Regions from separate parts of the Nostoc sp. UHCC 0252 genome, predicted to be linked through region 4. Evidence: riboswitches for the same ligand, from Rfam matches in the RefSeq annotation. Region 4 holds a riboswitch; each other region holds the start of a gene.
The links. A riboswitch is a leader RNA that binds a small molecule or an ion and turns the genes downstream of it on or off. The one in region 4 is predicted to bind cobalamin.

Region 1 (5,695 bases), on a different contig from region 4:
TAACAGCACAAGAGTTATCGCCACTTTTACCACAAGCACAACCCCGATTATAGTAAGCTCTATAGTCATTGGGATTGAGTTGAATTGCCTCTGAGAAGTCGATCGTAGCGGCTTTTAAGTCTGACAACTCAAAATGAGCTAGTCCTCGGTCATTGTAAACATCCGCTTTTAGGAGACTGGATGATTGGGGAATATTAGTGAGTGCTAGATTGTAATCTGATATTGCTTGTGTGTAATTATTCAAAGCTACATGAGCTAGCCCTCGGTTGTAGTAGGCTCTAAAATCATCAGATTTGAGTTGGATAACTTGATTGTAGTCAGCGATCGCTGCTTGATAGTCCCCTTGTCTGTAGTATGCTAGTCCTCGGTTGAGGTGTGCTTCCACATTGTTGGGTGTTAACTTTAGAGTTTGATTGCAATCGGCGATCGCATTCTGATAATCTTCTAATTGCAGATAAGCAAGACAACGATTGCTATAAGCTACAGCAAAATCCTTTTTGAGCTTAATTACCTCTGTAAAATCTTGAATAGCTTCAGGGTAACTGCCGTGCTGCATTTTTTCAATCCCTAGCTTGAATAAGTCGCCTTCTAGGATTTTCGCGTCCGATGTAGCTAAGGAATATGCAGGCGAAGTGAGAAAAAGACAGACGAGTACAACGGCAATACCAAAATTGAGGATGAATCGGTAAAAGCGACTCATAATAATATCTCACTTTATTAGCAGAGCAAAATGAGTAGATAAGGCACATACCCTACCTACTATTTCTTAACTAGAGAACAACAGTCGTATTCTGACTTTATTTCCAATCCTTGTCTGCTTGTCCCAGCACATATACTGCAACATCCTCAATTTGATTTGGTTTTAAACGACCTTTGAAAGCAGGCATAGCGTTTTTACCATTTGTAACTTGGGCGATAATCGCTTCTGCTGAGTACATCCCAAACTTTTCTAAAGCATCTTTTTTCAAAGTTTTGTTGGCTTGAACCAAGTTTTTACCACCTGCGTGACAAGAAGCACAATTGGCACTAAAGACTTTGGCTCCACTGGCTGCGTCTGCTGCTAAAGCTGGATTATTGAAGGCAAAAGTGAAAATCGCTACACCCAGCAACAGCACTGAAATAATCTTTTTCATCCCAATGTTCCCTCTGCAATTAAAGCTTATTCGACATCCTCAACAATTCTCTTGTTCATGGGTGGTGTCGTCAAATGACAAACTGTCAAACTGTCTGGCTTGGCTTTGTGCGATGGCTTCTCTTCTCCTGTGGTCGACGCTGCGCGTAGTTTGCTTAAGAGTAGGGGAGGGGTACGAGACGCTACGCGATGGTGCTTTGCACCCGCCAGAGACGATCGCCCAAAAGGGAGATGCTATGTGCGATCGCACATACGGTAAACCTAACCTGCTGAGTACGGAAAACCACATTCTTTGTTTCTGTCAAGTACTTGTAAAAAATATTTACATAATGTTATATTTTATTACATAAGCAAGTAAAGGAAAAAAGACATGACAAGCAAAGGCTTTACCATGAACGAACTTGGTCAACTCAACAACTTTGCAATCGAACCAAAGGTTTATGTAGATCAAACCCCAAGAGCAGGTTTTACCGAGTACGCCGAGAAACTCAACGGACGTTTAGCGATGATTGGTTTTGTCTCACTCATAGCTCTAGAAGTTGTTACAGGACACGGCTTGATTGGATGGCTGACAAACCTATAACTAAATCTGAATATTGAAGAATTTCACTCAATTAACCGATATAAAATTACCAGAGGATAGCTATGAAAACTGATTTTGATTTCCCTAAAAAAGATTTAATTGGCCCCGTTGTTTTTCGCCCCAATTTCAACAACTTTGAAACAATTAATGTTAACCAAGCCTGGTCATTATTTTTCAGTGCAGGTCAAGATGATAAAGTACTGGGAGAATCAACTGAATTAGGCAAGTTTTTCACTAACCTTTTAATTGCTGTGGGAGTAACAGGAACCATTTGGGCAATCTATTTCAGCAATTTGGGATAAAAAGTTGGCTTCAGGTTTTAAGTTGAATAAATATATCCGAAGTCTTGGTGGACATAACCAAGACTTCTTTTAAATTTTAGGAATCAATTATTAGTAACTGTGTATTTAGCGGGACTTAAACATTTTTGAGGGAAAAACAAGTCTCAAACCCATGCAGCGTAAGGGAAATACACCTTATGCTCAAAAATAGCCCAAACCTCAGATATATTAATAAACTAAGCAAAACGATGTTAAAGTCTTTCTGTATATAGATTTGAGGTTCTTTTTTGGTTGTTTTTGTCTCAGTCCCACTAACAAATGGTAGCTATTGCAACCAGTCAGTTTAAGTATGATTAAATTCATAATCATGCTATTATTAGACCAATATCAACTCGGTTCTGTTGGGAGTCAGCCATCAGACGCAAGGGGGAAAGTCCGGTGTAAATCCGGCGCTGTCCCGCAGCTGTAATCAAGGTTCGCCTTGTGAGTCAGAATGCCCGCCGAAAGCAACACGTAAACTCATACCCATCTGCGAGGTACAGGTGAATATTGCCATAAATATTTCAACGATACATCAGTTTCACGTTCTCATAGTGCCAGAGATACTCCACAGACTACTCATGGCTGTGAAATTATAGGCAGTTTATTGATAATTGCAATTATGCTTTGGTGCAACTGTCATTTGCGCTAGCTTTTTGTTGGCGTGAAAGCTTTTGCAAGATCATTTTTGCCAAATTGACACGTTATGTTGCAGTTGTACGACTGCAAAAAGTTGTCATATCTGCGATTCAGACTTCTTTCTACAAACTTCAAAATTAATGCTCAATAAACAACATACTTTGTTTGTTTGCACGACTTGCGCCAGCGTTTGGCAAAACGGTAAAAGAGTTGGTGAAAGTAAAGGTGAACAACTACTAAAGCAACTTCAACAACTTGCACAAAACTGGGAATTGCGAAATAAATTCCACATTCAGGGAGTTGAATGCATGAGTGCTTGTAACCATTCTTGCGTCATTGCCTTTACAGCAGAAGGTAAATCAACCTATCTCTTTGGCGATTTACCAGTTGACGGCTGTGCATCTGCTGTATTGAAATGTGCAACTCAATATTATACTAAGCCTGATGGTTTATTACCTTGGTCAGAACGACCTGAACCTTTGAAAAAAGGGATTTTAGCAAAGATTCCACCACTAAATAAGTGGGCAAAATTAAACATAAGTTGTTGTTAATTGATGATTGGATAAAATTTCTCAGTTTCCAATCTCTAGTACCTAAATCATTAATCTTAAAAGGAACAGAAAGTAATGCAGATTCAAACAGCAACATTAGGCTATCCCCGCATTGGTAAAAACCGGGAAGTAAAGAAAGCGCTAGAAGCATTTTGGAGTGGTAATATAGAGTCCGAATCATTACTGCAAACCATACAAAAAGTTGAGGAATCTAACTGGAAAACCCAACTTGAAGCCGGAATTGATTATATTGGAATTGGAGACACAACTCTCTACGATCATGTACTTGACTGGACATTTCGTTTTGGGCTAATTCCTGAAAGATTTCAACAGCTTTCTGGCTTAGAACGCTACTTTACAATGGCACGAGGTAAAGAAGGAATTCCCGCCTTGGAAATGACCAAGTGGTTTGATACTAACTATCACTATCTTGTCCCGGAAATTGCTGAATCAACATTACCATCTGATTTCAGTGACTTTTTAGAACGAGTTAGCCGCGCTCAAAAAATATTAGGTAAACGAGCAATTCCGATTGTACTTGGCCCCTGTACTCTGCTGCGCTTAAGCAAACTATCACTAAATATTCAGCAAGCAGTATCAAAGTTAATTCCGCTATACATAAACCTACTCACTGAATTAAAAAATCTGGGAGTAGAAGAAGTACAAATACATGAACCTGCACTTGTTTTAGGTGATGCTAATTCTTGGAAAGAACACTTTCATAAAGTTTATCAATCACTTTCGTTAGTTGGAATACCCCTACACTTGGTTACTTATTTTGATGATTTGGGTGAAACTTACCCTTGGGTGATAGATTTACCCGTTGCTGCTATTAGCTTAGACTTGACACGCGGACGCAACTTAGAGTTAATCAAAACCTACGGTTTCCCACCAAATAAGCGACTAGGTGCAGGGATTATAGACGCAAGAAATATTTGGCAAATTCGTTCCGAGAAAGTTATTCCCATTTTACAAGAGATTGTAGAGACTTTACATGGAACATCTCTACATATTCAACCATCTGCTTCCTTACAATTTGTTCCCTACGATGCCAAACGAGAAAAACGATTACCATCACCACTACGTAATGTCTTGAGTTTTGCTGAACAGAAACTTCAAGAAGTGGTTTTCTTGGCTCGGACAATAATAGGAGAAAATACTAAAACAGAACAAGAAATTATCGAGACTAGCTGGAATAAGTTCGAGGAGTTTAATCCAGCAAATCAGTCAGTTCAAGAAAGACTAAAAACTTTAAAAACTGATGATTTTCAGCGCTCCTTATCCTATGGATTGCGGCTTGATTCCCAAATTTCGCTTCCTCTGTTCCCCACAACTACAATTGGTTCTTTTCCCCAAACCTCTGAAGTTCGCCAACTCCGAATGCGTTACAAACGGGGTGAATTGAGTCAGTCAGAATACGAAGCTGCAATTGATGTTCAAATTGCTGAAAGCATTAAACTACAAGAGGAATTAGGATTAGATGTTTTAGTTCATGGTGAATTTGAACGCACCGATATGGTGGAATTTTTTGGACAGCAGTTATCAGGCTTCGCTTTCACTGAAAATGGTTGGGTGCAAAGCTACGGTAGCCGTTATGTTCGTCCACCAATTATTTATGGTGACGTGGTTCGGACTGCGCCAATGACGGTACGTGAGTTTAAAGTAGCTCAATCATTGACGGAAAAACCTGTAAAAGGGATGTTGACGGCTCCTGTAACTATCTTAAATTGGTCTTATCCCCGGATGGATATTTCCAAATCAGAACAAGCTTTCCAAATTGCTTTAGCGTTGCGGGATGAGGTAGCGGATTTGGAAGCGGCTGGTGCAAAGGTAATTCAAGTAGATGAACCCGCGCTGCGTGAGGGTTTACCCCTGAAGGTTGAGCGCTGGAATGAATATCTATCTTGGGCTGTAGATGCATTTCGTTTGGCGACAGCAGTAGCCCAACCCCAAACGCAAATTCATACCCACATGTGCTACTGCGAATTTGGTGACATCATCAAGGATATCGAACGGTTAGATGCTGATGTTATTTCAATTGAAAATAGTCGCAGCAACAATCAAACTTTGCGAGAAATCACAGAGGGTGGTTACTCACATCAAGTTGGTAATGGAGTCTACGATATTCATAGTCCTGTCGTGCCGACAACTGAGCAGATTTTACAACAATTGCGGACTGGAATTGCTAATTTACCTGTAAAACAAATTTGGGTAAATCCAGATTGTGGTTTGAAAACTCGGCGATGGTCAGAGGTGATTCCGGCTTTAAAGAATATGGTGGAAGCCACGAAAGTTCTACGGGAGGAAGCGAATGCGACTGTGAAATAACAGTAAAAGTAGCCACAGGCATTAGTCTGGGAGTGCTTTAAGACTTTTGCTCTCTTGTTTATTGTTGAACTCAACAGTAATGCCCAATATCTACATTATTCTTCTCTGCGTTCACTGAAGATATGAAGCTCAGACTTCTTTT
Region 2 (5,695 bases), on a different contig from region 4:
ACAGTTAGACTTAAAGCCACAACGTCAGATCGTCCTCCTGGCGAGACTTTTTCCATCATTGGTGGTACTCCTTGATAGCCTCGTGAGAGCATCGCTTGATAAACGAGATTTCCGCGATCGTAAGTACGGATAAACAGCGCTCCAATCATGTTGCCAACAATTAGCCGGATAGAGCGATTGCTGTTCATCAGATTTCGAGACTCCGCCGCCCGACGCATAGCGTTAAACTCGCCGATCAACACGCTGATATAGCGATACATAGATGCCAGAATTGCTACTAATAGTGGTGGAGTTCTTAATTCCAGCAGGGCATGAAGCAGGGCTGTTACCGAAGTTGTTAAAGTCAGTAAGTTTAGTATTAGCAGCGATAGCAATGCTTTAAGCGTGACGCTACCCAAGACAGTTAGCCCCACTGTCGTAATCTGCAATGATCCCCAAGACCATAACACCTCGCCACCACCCCGAAATAAAGTACCCAGGAGAACGACACTAATAAACGTTAGCTCAACTGCTAACCGTTTCACTAGTACTGATAGGGTGACTTTACTAAGCAAGACTAGACTGATTAAAGCTAATCCATAAATAGCCCAAGTCCACCAATGCCCATTTGGTGTTAGAGCATTGGCAAACACAAACAATAAGGTACAAAGTATCCGAGTACGGGGAGCGAGTTTGTGCCAAAGAGTAGCTTGTTTGCTATCGATATCCAGCACAAACGCCCCAACGTGCAGCAGCATGATGTTCAGTTCCTATCTGTATTTAATTACTAATTACGAATTGTTAATCTGGCGCATCTGAGTCTGAATCAGCATTATTCTGTGTAGAAGGTGAACTAGAACCACGAACAACTAGTTTGCCAATACCCCAGGCTAAACCAAAAGTTGCTAGTGTTCCGACTAACCCAGCTAATGGAGTAGCGATCGCTTCTGGTACTCCTCTAAGGGCATACTCATCAAAAATCCCATAAAAGGGTAATTTGTGAGCGGGTTTATCTTCGAGTGCTTTGTTGTCAAACTTCAAGTCTTCTGAGACTCTATCTAGCCCATCTGGGTTTTGACTTGCTAGTGGCGAAAGGAAAATTGCAATCAACAGGGCAATACCTAAGCCAGCGATAACAAAAGCTTGGTTGCGCGATCGCGAAAGGTTGCTACTCATAAGTATTAAATCCTGATTCAACACACACCTTTTAATAACGAGAGACGGGACGAGACACAGGTGATTTTATCTTACGAGGTGGATCGTAAAATAAATCAGGTCGAGTCCGCCAAATAAAGCTGAGTGCTACGACGGTGATCAGCGCTTCGCCAATGCCAATTACAATATGCCAAGAAGCCATCGCTGTCAAACCTACCATCAGAGGAACTGTTCCAGACACAGCTAGTTGTAAGGCACACACAACTGAAGCTACCATTACACTTGTCCAAGCAGCGATCGCCGCACCAATTGTCATACCCCGCAAGGTATCGCGCCCAGTAGCAAATCTGACTGTGCGATAGAGATAGTAACCACCAAAAGTCCCAATTAATCCCATATTAAAGATGTTGGCTCCTAAAACGGTCAGTCCACCATCTTGAAACAGAACAGCTTGCACGATGAACACTGCAACCATAACTAGCGAGCCAGCCCAGGGGCCTAATAAAGCTCCAGCTAGTGTTCCGCCTAAAAGGTGTCCAGAAGTGCCTCCTGGAATCGGGAAATTGATCATTTGCGCTGCGAAGATAAATGCTGCACAAACTCCCATTAAAGGTACAGCCCGTTCTTGGTATTCTGCCTGCGATCGCTTAGTCGCTACTGTAATTAGACTTAGGGCAATTATCCAGGTGATCAGGATAACGGGTAAGTTCAAAAAGCCATCTGGAATGTGTAGAGCTAGCGGCTGTATTACCCAGTACAGCCAGCCGAAGGACGAAGTACCCATAAATGGTATTGTTTCCATATTCTCAGAAGTGTCCTTTGCAGCCAGATTGTATTTAAACGTTTAGTTGTCTAGTAGACCACGTATTCTCTAAAAACTTCAATCCAGTGGGGGGGCATATTAAACCAATTCGCAATGGGCTTCGCCCCGCTACGCTAACGCAATTTCCGATTTGCAATTACGTTTTGTGACGGGGATTTGAATTAGGCATCAAAACGTGTTGCCCCTATTAGGCAGGGACTTAAACCCCCAAATTTTGTTAAATACAATCAATTTAGGTTGATAGGATTATTTTGTTCGCGGTCTTGATGCTTGAGCAATAGTGATATAGTTACTCCAATCGGTTCTGATGGGGAGCAGCCATTGGACGCAAGGGGGAAAGTCCGGTGTGAATCCGGCGCTGTCCCGCAACTGTGAGCCAAAATTAGGTGAGTCAGGATGCCCGCCGATGGGAACCAATTCGTTAACATAAATCTGCGAGGTACAGGTTATGAAAAGAAAAAAACAGGCGTTAGTTAGTCTAACCCTGATGGGAGTTATTAGTTTTTACTTGGTAGTTGGTTTCCCCAAACCCGCTTATGCTATGCACATTATGGAAGGTTTTTTACCAGTGCAGTGGGCGGTTTTTTGGTGGATTGTGGCATTACCATTTTTTTTATTAGGATTGCGTAGTCTGACTCGCATTACCCAAGCTAACCCGGAACTAAAACTACTACTGGGATTGGCTGGTGCTTTCACTTTTGTACTGTCAGCGTTGAAGATTCCTTCTGTCACAGGTAGCTGTTCTCATCCTACAGGGACGGGGTTAGGTGCGGTGCTGTTTGGCCCTCTCACCATGACGGTTTTAGGTAGCTTGGTATTGTTATTTCAAGCTTTGTTATTGGCGCATGGCGGCTTGACGACGCTGGGCGCAAATGCTTTTTCGATGGCGATCGCTGGCCCATTTGCAGCTTACTGGATATATAATCTGACAATTAAGCTGAGTGGTAAACAAAAAATCGCCATATTTTTAGCAACTGCGATCGCAGATTTACTAACCTACGTTATAACTTCTATTCAACTCGCCCTAGCTTTCCCTGCCCCCGTTGGTGGATTTATCGCTTCATTTACCAAGTTCGCCGGAATTTTTGCTATAACTCAAGTTCCCTTAGCAATTAGTGAAGGATTACTAACTGTGTTGGTATGGAACTGGCTGCAATCTTATAATCCTCAAGAATTGGAACTGTTGCAATTAATCAAGCGAGGAAATGGTAATGAGTCAATCTAAAAAAGGGTTGAGTAACTGGCTGTTGGTAGTAGCTGTATTAGCTTTAGCAGTTGCACCATTGATATTTGTGCGGAGTGGGGAATTTGGCGGTTCTGATGATCAAGCCAAAAAAGCAATTACTGAAATACAACCCGGATATCAACCCTGGTTTAAATCACTATTTGAACCTCCTAGTAGTGAGGTAGCAAGCTTGTTATTTGCTTCGCAAGCAGCTTTGGGTGCTGGAGTTGTCGGTTATGCAATTGGGTTGTATAAAGGACGTTCCCAACAACAAAAGCGTGAAGAATGAGCTTGCAATTAGACACTTTAGCTTATACTAATCGACTCCGAAGATTGCCACCAGAACATAAAATAATTTTTGCATTCACTACTCTTGCAATTTCCCTTACTACCCATCCGCTAGTACAAATTTTAATAGCGATTTGGATGGGTATTTGGATAGTTATTTATGCAAGAATCCCGGCTGGTGTTTATTTTCGGTTGTTAATGTTCACCATAATTTTTTGTTTGACAAGCTTACCAGCTTTGATGGTGAATGGAGTTGCTATACCTGATTTGCCCAAGGTGCAATTAGACTCGTGGTATGGATTCGCTTTCGGACACTTTTATATTTATATCAGTCATAGTGGCAGTATCCAAGCATTGGGAATTTTAACTAGAGCATTAGCCTCTGTTTCTTGCTTATATTTTCTCATGTTAACAGTGCCTTTCCCAGAGATATTACAAACTCTGCGTTACTTACGATTTCCTGTGCTTCTGAGCGATTTGTTATTACTAATGTATCGGTTTATTTTCATCCTGCTAAATACAGCTAGTGAATTGTTGACTGCCCAAAATGCTCGTGGTGGCTACCGTACTTGGCATAGTGGAATGAAAAGTTTAGCACTACTAATCGGACAACTATTACAGCGAACCTTACAACGTTATAGTCAGTTCTCTCTCGGATTGGAAGCACGCGGTTTTGTCAGTGAATTTCGAGTTTGGCATCCCCGCCGTTATCATCCTCAAAAGCGGTATATCATTGAAGCTATTTTCGGCTGTGTAGTATTAATAGGATTGGATTTTTGGCGGAATGCAGGAATATTTACTCGAATTTGAGCAGGTTTATTACACCTATCCAGTAGCACAGCAATCAGCTTTGAATGGTCTAACACTTAAGATTCCATCTGGCAAAAGGTGTGCATTAATTGGTCAAAATGGTTGTGGTAAAACTACACTATTTTTATTAGCTAATGGTCTATATAAACCTAATTCTGGTCTTGTGCGTTGGCGTGGTGAACCGTTAAGTTATAGTCGAAATTATCTGAGTAGTTTACGGCAGAAGGTTGGGTTAGTATTTCAAGATCCAGAACAACAATTAGTAGCTTCTACTGTTGAAGAAGATATATCTTACGGTTTGTGTAATTTGGGCTTACCAGAATCAGAAATTAAAAACCGAGTAGAGCAAGCATTAGTTGAATTTGGGCTGACTGCTTTAGCCGAAAGACCTGTACATCATCTAAGTTTAGGACAAAAGAAGCGAGTTTCTATAGCAGATGTGATGGTATTGCGGCCAGAACTTTTGGTGCTGGATGAGCCAACGGCTTATTTAGATATCAAACATACTCGAAACTTGATAGCAACGATGAAAAAAATTCATGAAGATGGGACTACTTTAGTGATGGCAACCCATGATTTGGATTTAGTTTATCGGTGGGCAGATTGGGTTTTTGTGATGGATAAAGGGCGACTGATGCTAGAAGGGGAACCACAAGATGTATTTAGTCAACGGGCACTTTTATCGGAGTTAGAGTTAGGTGTACCATTTATATATGAGATGTTATTTGATGGGCTATCTGCTGAGGAAGAAGTAGTTATAGAACGAGTGCGACGGCGAATATTAGAGCAATTTCGGAATGTCCCGTGAGCATTAACGATGATGAAATTCGACCTCTTTCTCCAGAATTTTAATATCATAACTACCAAAGAAATCGTGTCCCAGTAAGCCGATGCTGGCTTTAGGTGCGATCGCAACCTGAAGATTATTAGCTGTAACTCCACCTACTGCAACAGATTTTACCTTACCTGTTGGGAATTGTACCTCGCTACCATCGGCAATTTGAGCTTGCATTGTACCTGTAGCTTGGAGTTTAAGTGTATTCGCCATATCTTGGGTGATAATAGTTCCACTCGCACCTGTATCTACAATCATTTCAAAGGTTTTCTTGTCATTGAAAGTAACATCAATTACAGGAGTTCCACCAAAGCGGCGTTTGATTGAAACTCGAAAAACTTTGTTGTCTGAAGGTGCGGCTATATTGGTATTGGGACAAAGCCTTTCTAATCCAATGGTTTTACCGGAGGAAGTTATCATATAACATGCTCCGGGATCGTTAGCTGTTGCTTGATTAGAGAATGCTAAAAATATCAGTGTTGGTATTAGTGCGTAGATGTAGCCCGTCGTATATTTTGCATTTAAAGTCATGGTTTTAATCCCATGCTTAAAAATTTTATTCATATTATCTTATTTTCCA
Region 3 (5,695 bases), on a different contig from region 4:
TTGAAACAATGGAAGCATCCCAATTTGGCAAAAATAAAAAAATAAAGATTATTTGCGAGTAAACATCGCGAATAATCTGGGGATTCAATCAAGTGGTTCTTCTGACTCTTGCTCAGATCCAGAACTAATGTCTAGCAGACAATCATCAAGTGGATGAATTTTTCTGGTTTTACCGCTTTATCCCAATTGCGAAAAGCGATAAATGCGCTGCGTCAGGCAAGGGGAATCACTATCGGAGTAGAAGGTGAGTATCTTTCACCAGCAAAAAAAATCACACTCTGTACAGATAAAAAAACACAGAATGATTCTCAATGAACTAATACTCAACAGTAAAGTCCCAAGTTAATGGGTGCTTCTATAGTAACTTGAGAAAGCTTTATTCACCCGTTTAAAAAAAAACTGGTGTGAATGAAATCATACTGATTTTTATACAAGCTAATCTAGCTACGCTGTATAAGTTTTTATTGTCTATTTAAAATCCTTGACATTACATATTTTATTGCTTATGATTCTCAATCAGTTCTGACTTGATTTACTTCCCGGAAAATCTCTGTAAGTAAATTCAATATTATCCTCACAATACTGTATGAAATTACGCTGGTTCTTGTTGAGCTTAATTAGTCTTTTGCTCCTATCCTCTCCTGCAAGAGCAACTCGATTAGAATCTTGGCACTTTGACCCCAATCAGAATCAGCTTGACCTAACCACTGACTCAGGTATTCAACCGAGAGTTTTTTTAATTGATAACCCTAAAAGGCTTGTCATTGACTTATCGGGAACTACTTTCGACTACTCTACAACTAAACAAAACTTTGGCTCAAAGATTCGAGAAATTCGGGTAGCACAGCTTGACCCCCAGACGACCCGACTTGTAATTGAATTAGCACCCGGTTACACTGTCTCTCCGCAAAGTGTAATAGTCCGACGAGATTCTAACTTTCATTGGGTCGTAAAACTATTATCAATTGAAAAAATACCTGCGACGGGAATTTTTGAATGGGGAATAGGGGCTGGGGAAGAATCCTCCCAAACACCAATTTCCATTACTCCTAATCTCCAGCAAAAACGCCAAGTTCTCTTATTCCAAAATAAAGCGCCTTTACAAGATATTGCAGCTATTAATAAACTGAGTCCACCAGGTATACTCACTAAACCAATCAATGCTTCTATGTTTGCTGGGGTAGTTCCTTTAGGTGAGGAAATACTACAACTAAAATCTCAAATTAATGCATTGATGGCTCGCTACAGTTTCCTCAAGCCAGGGATGTTTTTTGTGGATTTAGAGACGGGTAACTATTTGGATATTAGTGGCGACAAAGTATTTCCCGCCGCGAGTACGATTAAGTTCCCAATTCTGATTGCTTTATTTGAGAGAATAGACGCTGGTACAGTCAAACTAAATGACACCTTGGTAATGCGGCGAGACTTGATTGCAAGTGGTTCTGGAGACTTGCAGTATCAACGTGTGGGAACTAAGTTGACTGTGCTGCAAACCATAAATAAAATGATTACTATCAGCGACAATACCGCCACAAATATGATTATTGACCGCTTGGGTGGTAAAGCAAAATTAAATCAGCGGTTTGGCAGTTGGGGATTGAAAAATACTGTAATTCGTCATTTACTGGGAGATTTTAAGGGAACTAATACCACCAGTCCCGCCGACTTAGTAAAATTGTCAGCATTGATTCAGTATCATAAGTTAATTTCAGATGCGAGTCGCTCCCAGGCAATAGATATTTTAAATCATTGCCATAACAGAAAGTTGCTGGCAGCTGGTTTGGGTTCGGGAGCAGTAATTGCTCATAAGACAGGTGATATTGGGTTTGTTATTGGGGATGCAGGTATTATTGAGATGCCAAATGGCAAGCGTTACTTAGCAGGGATTTTTGTGAGAAGACCTTACAATGACACCAGAGGTAGGGATTTTATTCGTCAAGTTTCTCAGTTGGTATATACATACTTAGACCAACCAAAATTAACTCAGTTACCTTAAGGAATGTCGATTAAACGAAATGCAAAACTTCAGTTTTGTAGCCTCCACAAAAATACGTTAGGAACGTAAGACACCTGGCGAAATTAAATCTACAATGTCCGCAAAGTCCCCTTTACTAACAGTTAGGGGATTTCTTTTATGCGTGTTTACTTTAGTGTAAGTATAATTCTATATCCAGTAAGTGATGTGGAGAATTAAAATTGTTACTAATGGAAATTTACATATACACAATAACTATGGTAATGTGACACATAACTGTCGGTTCTGATGGGGAGCAGCCATCAGGCGCAAGGGGGAAAGTTCGGTGTAAATCCGGCGCTGTCCCGCAGCTGTAATGAGACGAATATAACGTGTCTCTTAGTCAGAATGCCCGCCGACTCACTCTAGACACAAAACATTTATCTGCGAGGCACAGATGATACATTTGATTAATAAATTTTATGGGTACAGATACTGTTTTAAGACGGTACCCTCTGCAAGTTTTACTAATTCGCTTCGCTGTTAGTAACGACACTTAATTTTTGGTTGTCTTATAGGAATTTGGGTATCCATAAGGAATACCACAAAGTCTTTTTGCTATCAAAATAGTATCCACCATGATTTAGCTATGGCAATGCATTGTAGCAAGCTAGTTAAACCCTAAATCTTAGAAATTCAACAGCACAAATAAATACCTGCATTTACTGAAAACGAGGAGTTTCATGTCCACTTCCCGCATAGTTACTTATTGTGAATTTTTCTCAAAAATCTTTGTTTTTACCGCAATCTATGGGATGGTCTGCGGAAGAAATGTAGCGATTGCTAATCAAGTTCCACAAATATCTGAGTTTCCCAAGTATGAAGGTTCTGCAAGAGACTTACAACCAGTTGCACAAGTAACACCTGAAAATACTCCAGCATCCACAGAAGAACCAGATATTGAATTAACAGTCATCGACAAGCTATTGAATGAACCCGTTTATTCGCCCTTTCGCCGCGAGGGGACAGTGAAAGATTCTACCCGTCCGGTTTACGTAATTACGGGTGAAGAGATGGAAGCACAGGGTGCTAGAACGGTTAGAGAAGCGCTAAAATTTCTGACAGGTATCTTGCCTGATGGTACAGTTGGCACAGAAGTAAACGCCTTAAGCGGTCAATTTATCCGAGGTTCTAATACCGGTCAAGTATTAATATTGCTTGATGGTAGACCAATTAATAATCTTGGTGGCGGTGGTTTTGACCTTTCAGAATTTACCACCAATAATATTGAAAGAGTTGAAGTGTTACCAGGAGGAGGTTCAACACTTTATGGTTCTGATGCGATAGGAGGGGTAATTAATATTGTCACTCGTCGCCCCACAGAGAATATTACAACAGAAGCTAAAGTAAATATTGGTGCTTATGGACTAAACCAACAAAGTATTCAAAATAGTGGTAAAGCCGGGGTAATTTCTTGGGTTGTAGGTTACAACCGTACCCAAGCAGAAAATAATTATCCTTTTACAATTCCTGAAGCCAATTTTACAGGAACTAGAACAAATAATGATGCTCTATTTAACAACTTCAATGTCAAACTAGAGGCAGATTTAGGAACACGCAATACCTTAACTCTCTCAACTCTATACTTAAGCAAAGAACAGGGAGTACCAGGAGGGGTAGCAATTCCTGAACCCCAATTTGGGCAAGGGTTTTTCAATTCTCTCACCGAGAATAATCGCAAATACACAGACCAAGTTCTCACGGATTTAACCTGGAATTCCAAATTAGGGAATGGTAATGATTCACTTTTAACAGCCAGAGTTTATACTGATTTTCTCAATACTCGTTTTGATAACCGTAGTGGCGCACTTTCATCTCAGAATCGGTTTGATTCTAACCAAGTTTCTTACGGTATTCAAACCACACACAGTTGGAATCTTACCAAAAATCAGATTTTGGTTTACGGCTTTGATTACCGGAATGCAAATGTGCGTAATACCACCTTTAATTATGGCAGTAATCTCAATAGAGAAAATTACGATGACAGTATTAGTCAAGGAGCCATTTTCGCTAAATATGAAAATAATCTTACTTCTAGCTTAAGTGTCAATTTAGGAGTACGCCAAGATTTCAGTAGCTTGGTAAATGGCTCATTTACATCACCATCTGTAGGTACAAAATTCGTAATCTCTGACTCCACAACACTTAGAGCTAACTATATCAGAAACTTCCGAGCGCCAACCATTGCTAATTTATTTAACAATAATCCTACTAATATTGGTAATCCTGAACTTAAACCAGAAAAGGGTGATAGTTTTGATATTGGCATTGACCAAAAGTTAGGTAACATAGGCTTATTACGTTTGACCTTCTTTAGTAACACAGTATCAGATACAATTGCCTTTAAGCGGTTGACACCACCGGTGAATGGCAATACAGGTACTTTTGAAAATATCGGACTGGTTAGAACTACAGGAATTGAAGCTTCTTTAAACTTACAACTAGCGAAAAATTTCTATGCTTTTGCTAATTATACAGCTAATGATCCACGGATTTTAGAAAGTTCTAATCCGGCAGAAGTTGATAAGGAGTTACGATTTGCAGGTGCGGATAAATTAAATTTGGGTGTTTCTTATGAAAATCCTCAAGGTTGGTATTTAGGATTGCTCATGAATTCTTTGAATGGGTATCCAACGAATAACACAAATACAGAATTTTTGTCTGGTTACACTACTTTAGATTTCAAAGTGCGCGTCCCTTTAAGTGATAGTTTGATACTGACAAGTAGTGTAGATAATATATTTGACCAGCGTTATCAGTTGTTTCCGGGTTTTCCTGATGGGGGGAGGGTTTTTCAGGTTGGGTTGAGTTCTAGGTTCTAAGGTTAAGAGTTTTTTCATGCAGAGGAGAGTTGAAGATGAGTGAATTTAATTGTTTGGTTACACCGTTAAATCAAGTTGTGACTGAAGCTTTGTTTACAGGTGGGACAATTGAGTATGAATATTTTGATTGTGGAAGTAATATTTTGTCATCGTTACTTTACACTTTATTTGAGCAAAATTGGCAACAGGTAGGGGTGGGGCATATTGTCCAAGGTAGTGTTTTGGAATTAGAATTTAATGCTGCACCAAAACTTTGTATTCTCTACGATGGATATTTGACGGTAGCGACTGAAGGTTGGCATTTACATTTGTGTATTGATACTAATTTTGGTGGGCCTCTTTGTAGAACCCCTGTAGGAGTCAGGAAGCAGCGTCAAGTTAGCCGTGCGGCTTTTTATCGTCGGTTTAATACAGAAGGAAATCCCAGAAGTTGGGGAATTCAATTTTGGAATGGTGCAGATGAACAATTGATGACGATTTTATTACCGAATCCTTTCGTTGATGGTGAAAATTTATTACCAGAAGGGAAACCTGATGTATCAAAATTAGCTTTGTATCAGGAATTAAGAGATATTTATGTATTGGGTATTCAACCAATCCCGTTTAGCAAAAATCCCCTGAAGCATTCTTATATTTCAGTTTGTACTTCTACTCGCTGTCTTCCTTCACGCAAATGGCAACCCACATTTGATGCTTTAAAATCCGCAGTTGAAAATGCTGGTTTAGATATAGAAGTGAGAACATCTGGCTGTTTGGAAGTTTGCCAACAAGGGCCAGTAGTATTTCATTCTGATGATAGAACTTGGTACACTCGCGTTAACTCAAGCGTAGCTGAAACTATTGTCAATGAACATTTACT
Region 4 (5,695 bases):
GAATTTCTGCTTGCTGTCACCAACATAAATGTGATAGCCCTCCACAGTTTCATTGTCAGCCTCAATGCTGACACCGAGCAGAGTAATATCACTCTTGGTATGCTGGGCGCAGGATTTTTCGCAGCCAGTGAAGTGGATATTAACAGGGCAATTGAGAATAACGCGAGTTTCAAGATACTCTGCTAATGCTAATGCATGACTTTTGGTGTCCGTGGCAGAAGAGGCGCAACCCTTTTTTCCAGAACAGGCAACTAATGCACTCTTGATATTAGTTGCTGAGGAATCCAATCCTAAGAAAGCAATTTCTTGCAGGACATCGCCAACCCATTGCTGAGGAATATCTGTTAGCAACAGATTTTGCCAAGGGGTTAATCGAAGAGTGCCGCTACCGTATTTCGTTGCTAAATCTGCTAAACCACGTATCTGGTTACTCTCCAATCGTCCAAGGGGTAAGACGACACCAATGTAAAATAAGCCTTGCTGACGTTGGGGATGGATGCCAATATGCTGATACTTCGCATCTGACCGCTCCCCCAGTCCCTCTCCTACAAGGAGAGGGGAGAATTTCTCACCCTTCCCTATTAGGGAAGGGGGTTGGGGGGTTAGGTCACTGCATAAAAGAGAAAAAGGTAGACGCTGCTCAACTTCCTGAAGATAATTTTCACAACCTAAAGTATTCAATAACTCTAAGAGACGTAGCCGACGCTTACTTGTAGTATTACTATGAGCTAGATAGACATCCGCCAAAGCTGCCAAGACGGGCAAACATTGCTCTGGTGATAACAAAATTCCCATATCGCTAGGCGGTTGCCCCTTTGCGCCGACACTCAGATAAAGGCGGAAATAAACATTACCGTCAACTAAGGCAGCAGCAAATAGGATATCATTCAAGCGATCGCACACCCGAATTATCTCACCACCATCAAAGCAAACGCTAAATTTTGCCGACAATCCAGAAAGCGCCGGATGTGTAGCAATATAATCATCCCAACTTTGGAAAAAAGGGCGAGTGTCGATTAATTCTAGCGGGTCGATACCAGCAGTTGGGCTGGTCATAATATTACGGATGTGGTCTACAACAGGATTACGAGAACCTAGTCCCATATCCTGTAGATGTTTCAGAACCTCAGCATTTATCCCCGTGCGGATTTCGCGGACTTGTAGGTTAGCTCGATTAGTCACATCTACATAGCCGCCACCGTGCTGTTCTGCTATATCTGCGATCGCACGGCACTGCTGACTACTAATAATTCCACCTGGTATTCTAATGCGAGATAATATACCATCGGCGGCGGGTGTAGCATAAAACAAGCCAGGACAAGTGGCAAATCCTGAAAGCAAACTTGGAACTCCTTCCCCGTGCAACGCAGGGAGTATAAGGTGAGTGTGTCTTCTCTGACATCTTGAGAGTTGGCATTCTGACTTGGGTGATCCCATCACAGCTGCGGCACAGTCCCGGAATTTCACCGGAGTTTCCCAACTCCAAGCTTTAGTAATTTAGCACGAGAACGCAGTCAGAATATTTAATGCTTCATATTTTGAATCAACCTATCCACGCCCAAAAGCGTGAATTCGATGGCTCATGTAGTAATCGCCTAATTAGATTTAATAAAAAGACTTCTCCCTGGTTTTACTACACGAAACTGTCTTTTTCTGAGTCAGAGAGGGGCAGATTTGAACGAAAAACATAATTTTGAGCGACTTTCCAATAGCGCGAGAACCGCTTGAGGTCAATATAGCCGTCATACTCAAAAAATGGTTCTACTTCTAGTACTTCCACTGCTATCGAACCTTCTATTTGATTGCAGATATCATCAAATCGGGGGCTGGGACTGTTGGCTGTGACAACTAAATTTGCATCATGTTCTTGAGCAAAAGTTAAAATTTCTTGTCCCACATCGCCACGACGGATAACAACGGGTAACTCCAGCAAACATTCGTAGATAAAAGCGATGCGTTTGAGACTCAGTTGCCATTCTTCTATCAAAGCCTCGTCCCAAACCCAGATAGCTGGCGCATCAGGGTATTGTTCTAATGCGGGATTATTTGGACTGAGGCAGTCTCCATGTACCCAAACAATTGGTTTATTCATTTTTCACTTTTTACCTTTTTTTCCACGTTGCCAACTTTGGCTATTAGCTTGTTTGCTAAATTCCCCTTTGGGAAAAAGTCGCTGTTCTAATTCTTCATAGCTGCCTTCAAAATCACAATGACCGTAAAGGGGACATTTCTGGCAATAAATGCCTTTGGTGTAGCGTTCTAAATTTTCACGGTTGAAAAAATATGGTTTCTGACTAAAGGTGCTGGCAACCCATTGCCATGACATATTATTACTAGCAGGATCTCCATCTAAAAGGTGTTCTAGAAACCATTTAGCTCCTGCTTGCCAACGAATATGCAGCCAATGGACAATGTAAGCCGCTAGCCACATTCGGGCGTGGTTATGTAGATAGCCAGTTTCTTGCAAGTCACGGCTAAAACTGTCGATGCAAACTCTACCTGTGGTTCCTTGTCTGATATCTTGCGGCAATTCGGGTGCATATTCAGCCACAGTGTAACCAGTTTTGTACTCTTCCTGGTCTTTCCAGATTCCATCTCCTAACTTGGCATACAACTTTTGCCAGTAGTCGCGCCAGCCTAACTCGTTAATTAGTTTCGTAGCATCATTTTGGTGCTGTACCTGTTCAAGGACATAATCTCGAATTTCTCGCAAACTCAAAACGCCATAGCGAATATAAGGCGAAAGTCGCGTGACTGCACCTGCAAAAAAATTTCGTGTTTGCGCGTAGCTTAGTGCATCAATTTTTTGCAGCGCTTCTTGTGCAGCTTTGCGTCCTCCCACAGTTTCGCTGATGTGGCGATCGCGTTCTGCTGCATCTGGGAATTGTTCGCGCAGGTAGGCTACCAACTCATCGCGGTTGGTAAATTCGCGTTGCATATCTTTAGTCATGTGAACTTTGAAGGATGAGAATAAATAAAAATACTTGTAAGTTAAGTCATTATTATCGCGGATAAATATAAGCGATCGCTCTCAACCTGATGGGAGAACTTTTTTCATAGTAAGCAAAGATGAATCAGTGCGTAGACTTGCAAGAACCGCAGGCATCGGTCATTGTCCTAATTTTTACTGGTGACGTGAATATCCCAGTAAGGCTAGACTGTCAGGGCAAATTGTGTTGCAAAAAACACCATGACCCTCTGCATTAATCCCGATTGCCCAAGACCCCAAAATTCTGAAAATATACTGTTTTGTCAAGCCTGTGGCTCAGAATTGCTCTTAGAAGGACGGTATCGAGTGACTCGCCAATTAGGTGCTGGTGGTTTTGCCAAGACATTTGAAGTCAACCACGCTAACACCCTCAAAGTCTTAAAAGTTCTGATGCTGGATGATGCCAAGGCAGTATCGCTGTTTCAGCAAGAGGCACAAGTCTTAAGCCATCTGAATCATCCCGGAATTCCAAAGGGAGATGGGTACTTTACCTTCTCTCCCAAAAATAGCCAAGCGCCACTGCATTGCTTGGTGATGGAGAAAATCGAGGGGTTGGACTTGTATCAATATATGGAACAACGAAGTAATCGCCCCATTGATGAAAAGTTAGCACTTTTATGGCTAACTCAGTTGGCAAATATTTTGCATGAAGTGCATCAGCAGAACTTTTTTCATCGAGATATCAAGCCAGCAAATATTATGCTCAAAGCCGATGGACATCTGGCTTTGATAGACTTTGGTACAGCAAGAGAAGTTACATCAACCTATCATCAAAAAGCAGCAGGCCAGAATATAACAGGGATTTTTTCACCTGGTTATACACCACTAGAACAAGCCAATGGTAAAGCCGTACCACAATCAGATTTTTTCGCCCTCGGTCGCACATTTGTTTATTTACTTACTGGCAAATCTCCAGATCAATTTTCTGAAGACCCGCGAACTGGTAAGTTAATGTGGCGAGACAGTGCCTCACAAATATCTAAGCAGGTAGCTGGTTTGATTGATTACCTGATGGAAGCATTTCCTGGCAAGCGTCCTCAAAATGCCCAAATGATTTTTAGGTGTCTATCAGAACTTAATTCAACTGTACAGTCATATTCCCCTTCTTCAGCATCACAATTACCACCTACCGAAATAGAAAAGCCTAAATACAGTAGGCCAGTTAAAACGTTAGCGACTACTCAAATTCAATCTTCAAAAACTCAAACAAATATATTCTCTAGCCAGACTGCTCAATTCACAGGCGGAATAATTGCTTTTGCTATACTTTTTTTAATTAAATTCGGTAGTCGGGGAATTTATAAGTTATTTGATTCTCATCCAAGTCAGCCAGTGGTAACTTCAACACCAACTGAGCTACAAGCCAGTAATTCTGAGCAAGCAAGTACTGATTCAACGAGTCAACAACCTTCTATCCCCCAGGAAAATATATCTTCAGGTGTTCCATCTGGTTGGAATAAGTTTGAGGGTGGTGGTGCAGAATTGTGGTTGCCTCCAAGTTGGGAAGGTGGCGATCCCAATCAAAATATAGATGCAATGATTAGAAAAATAGAAAGCCTTGGTTCAAGCTGGGAAGGGTCTGCTCAAATGCTGAAACTAAACTCTTCAGCCTTTTCTATCTTGGCTTTTGACTCGTACAAGGGTGAATCAAGCTTCCCAACTAGTGTAATTGTCTCTTATGAAAAAATACCTATCAAGATGAATTTAGAAACTTATTTACAAGAGACACTCAATAAGTTTCCTTCTGATATTCGGGTGATAAATGTAAAGACAGGATCTATTGAAGGCTATGAAATAGGAAAAATAATCACGGAAATACGGCTTCGGGATGCTAAACAAATATACTATTTAATTAAAGACAGAAACAGTATTAGGGCTGTAATTTTTTCTACTAGTGCCAATGAATTTGAAGTACGTTTACCAGTATTTGAAGCAAGTGTTGGTACCTTCTCAGTTAAGTAGTAGCTTGTAAGTAAAAATTGCTTCTAATTGTTTGGGTTTTGCTATTGTTAAACTAAAACTATTCGTAACTAAATTGTTACGTGCGATCGCTCAATATATGTACAATTCTAAAGCGATTCCAATCTCTCACACTTCCATCATGAGCAACATTCCCCAAGTCGGACAACCAGCGCCAGATTTCTCCACTCCTGACCAAAATGGCAATTTAGTCACTCTCGACGATATCAGCAGTCTGTGGGTTGTCCTTTACTTCTACCCAAAAGATGACACACCTGGTTGTACCACCGAAGCGAAAGATTTCACCGAGTTGTATCAAGACTTTAGCGCACTGGAAGCGAAAATCTTAGGCGTGAGTCCTGATTTGGGTAAGTCCCATTGTAAATTTATCAGCAAACATAACTTGTCAATCACTCTTTTAAGCGACCCAGAACATATTTTGACAGAAGCCTACGGCGCTTGGCGCTTAAAAAAATTTATGGGCAAAGAATATATGGGTGTTGCTCGCTCAACTTTTCTAATTTCACCTGATAAAATAATTGTCTATGCTTGGCCGAATGTGAAAACTAAAGGTCATGCTCTGGCAGTTTTAACTAAATTACGGGAATTAGCAGGTACATAAGGCGACTGAATGCAGGTATAGTTACAGCAATGCTACGTGAATCATCTTTGTAGTAATAAAGCAGGATGTGAGCAGCTTATTTGAGCAAGCGATCGCCGATGCGTTGAACTCAGTCAATCCTGAAA

Region 1: it holds a riboswitch for cobalamin, as region 4 does, so the genes downstream of both, VB732_RS05150 (DUF1636 domain-containing protein) here and cobG (precorrin-3B synthase) in region 4, are expected to answer to the same signal.
Region 2: it holds a riboswitch for cobalamin, as region 4 does, so the genes downstream of both, VB732_RS08470 (energy-coupling factor ABC transporter permease) here and cobG (precorrin-3B synthase) in region 4, are expected to answer to the same signal.
Region 3: it holds a riboswitch for cobalamin, as region 4 does, so the genes downstream of both, VB732_RS05260 (TonB-dependent receptor plug domain-containing protein) here and cobG (precorrin-3B synthase) in region 4, are expected to answer to the same signal.

What each region holds. Positions count from the first base shown of each region.
Region 1 covers NZ_JAYGHE010000005.1:145,363-151,057, forward strand. The annotation lists gene VB732_RS05125 (tetratricopeptide repeat protein) at 1-700, opposite strand, end outside; gene petJ (cytochrome c6 PetJ) at 798-1,133, opposite strand; gene VB732_RS05135 (hypothetical protein) at 1,173-1,421, opposite strand; gene VB732_RS05140 (high light inducible protein) at 1,503-1,715, shown strand; gene VB732_RS05145 (hypothetical protein) at 1,778-2,017, shown strand; cobalamin riboswitch at 2,373-2,516, shown strand; gene VB732_RS05150 (DUF1636 domain-containing protein) at 2,815-3,225, shown strand; gene metE (5-methyltetrahydropteroyltriglutamate--homocysteine S-methyltransferase) at 3,301-5,553, shown strand.
Region 2 covers NZ_JAYGHE010000009.1:81,558-87,252, forward strand. The annotation lists gene cbiQ (cobalt ECF transporter T component CbiQ) at 1-737, opposite strand, end outside; gene VB732_RS08460 (PDGLE domain-containing protein) at 781-1,155, opposite strand; gene cbiM (cobalt transporter CbiM) at 1,187-1,936, opposite strand; cobalamin riboswitch at 2,240-2,380, shown strand; gene VB732_RS08470 (energy-coupling factor ABC transporter permease) at 2,406-3,182, shown strand; gene VB732_RS08475 (energy-coupling factor ABC transporter substrate-binding protein) at 3,169-3,471, shown strand; gene cbiQ (cobalt ECF transporter T component CbiQ) at 3,468-4,280, shown strand; gene VB732_RS08485 (ABC transporter ATP-binding protein) at 4,255-5,088, shown strand; gene VB732_RS08490 (retropepsin-like aspartic protease) at 5,092-5,646, opposite strand.
Region 3 covers NZ_JAYGHE010000005.1:166,428-172,122, forward strand. The annotation lists gene VB732_RS05250 (hypothetical protein) at 154-315, shown strand; gene VB732_RS05255 (serine hydrolase) at 587-1,996, shown strand; cobalamin riboswitch at 2,239-2,389, shown strand; gene VB732_RS05260 (TonB-dependent receptor plug domain-containing protein) at 2,770-4,836, shown strand; gene VB732_RS05265 ((2Fe-2S) ferredoxin domain-containing protein) at 4,872-5,695, shown strand, end outside.
Region 4 covers NZ_JAYGHE010000042.1:17,799-23,493, forward strand. The annotation lists gene cobG (precorrin-3B synthase) at 1-1,341, opposite strand, end outside; cobalamin riboswitch at 1,391-1,529, opposite strand; gene VB732_RS21535 (hypothetical protein) at 1,634-2,092, opposite strand; gene VB732_RS21540 (FAD-binding domain-containing protein) at 2,096-2,950, opposite strand; gene VB732_RS21545 (serine/threonine-protein kinase) at 3,191-4,951, shown strand; gene VB732_RS21550 (peroxiredoxin) at 5,091-5,570, shown strand; gene VB732_RS21555 (hypothetical protein) at 5,638-5,695, shown strand, end outside.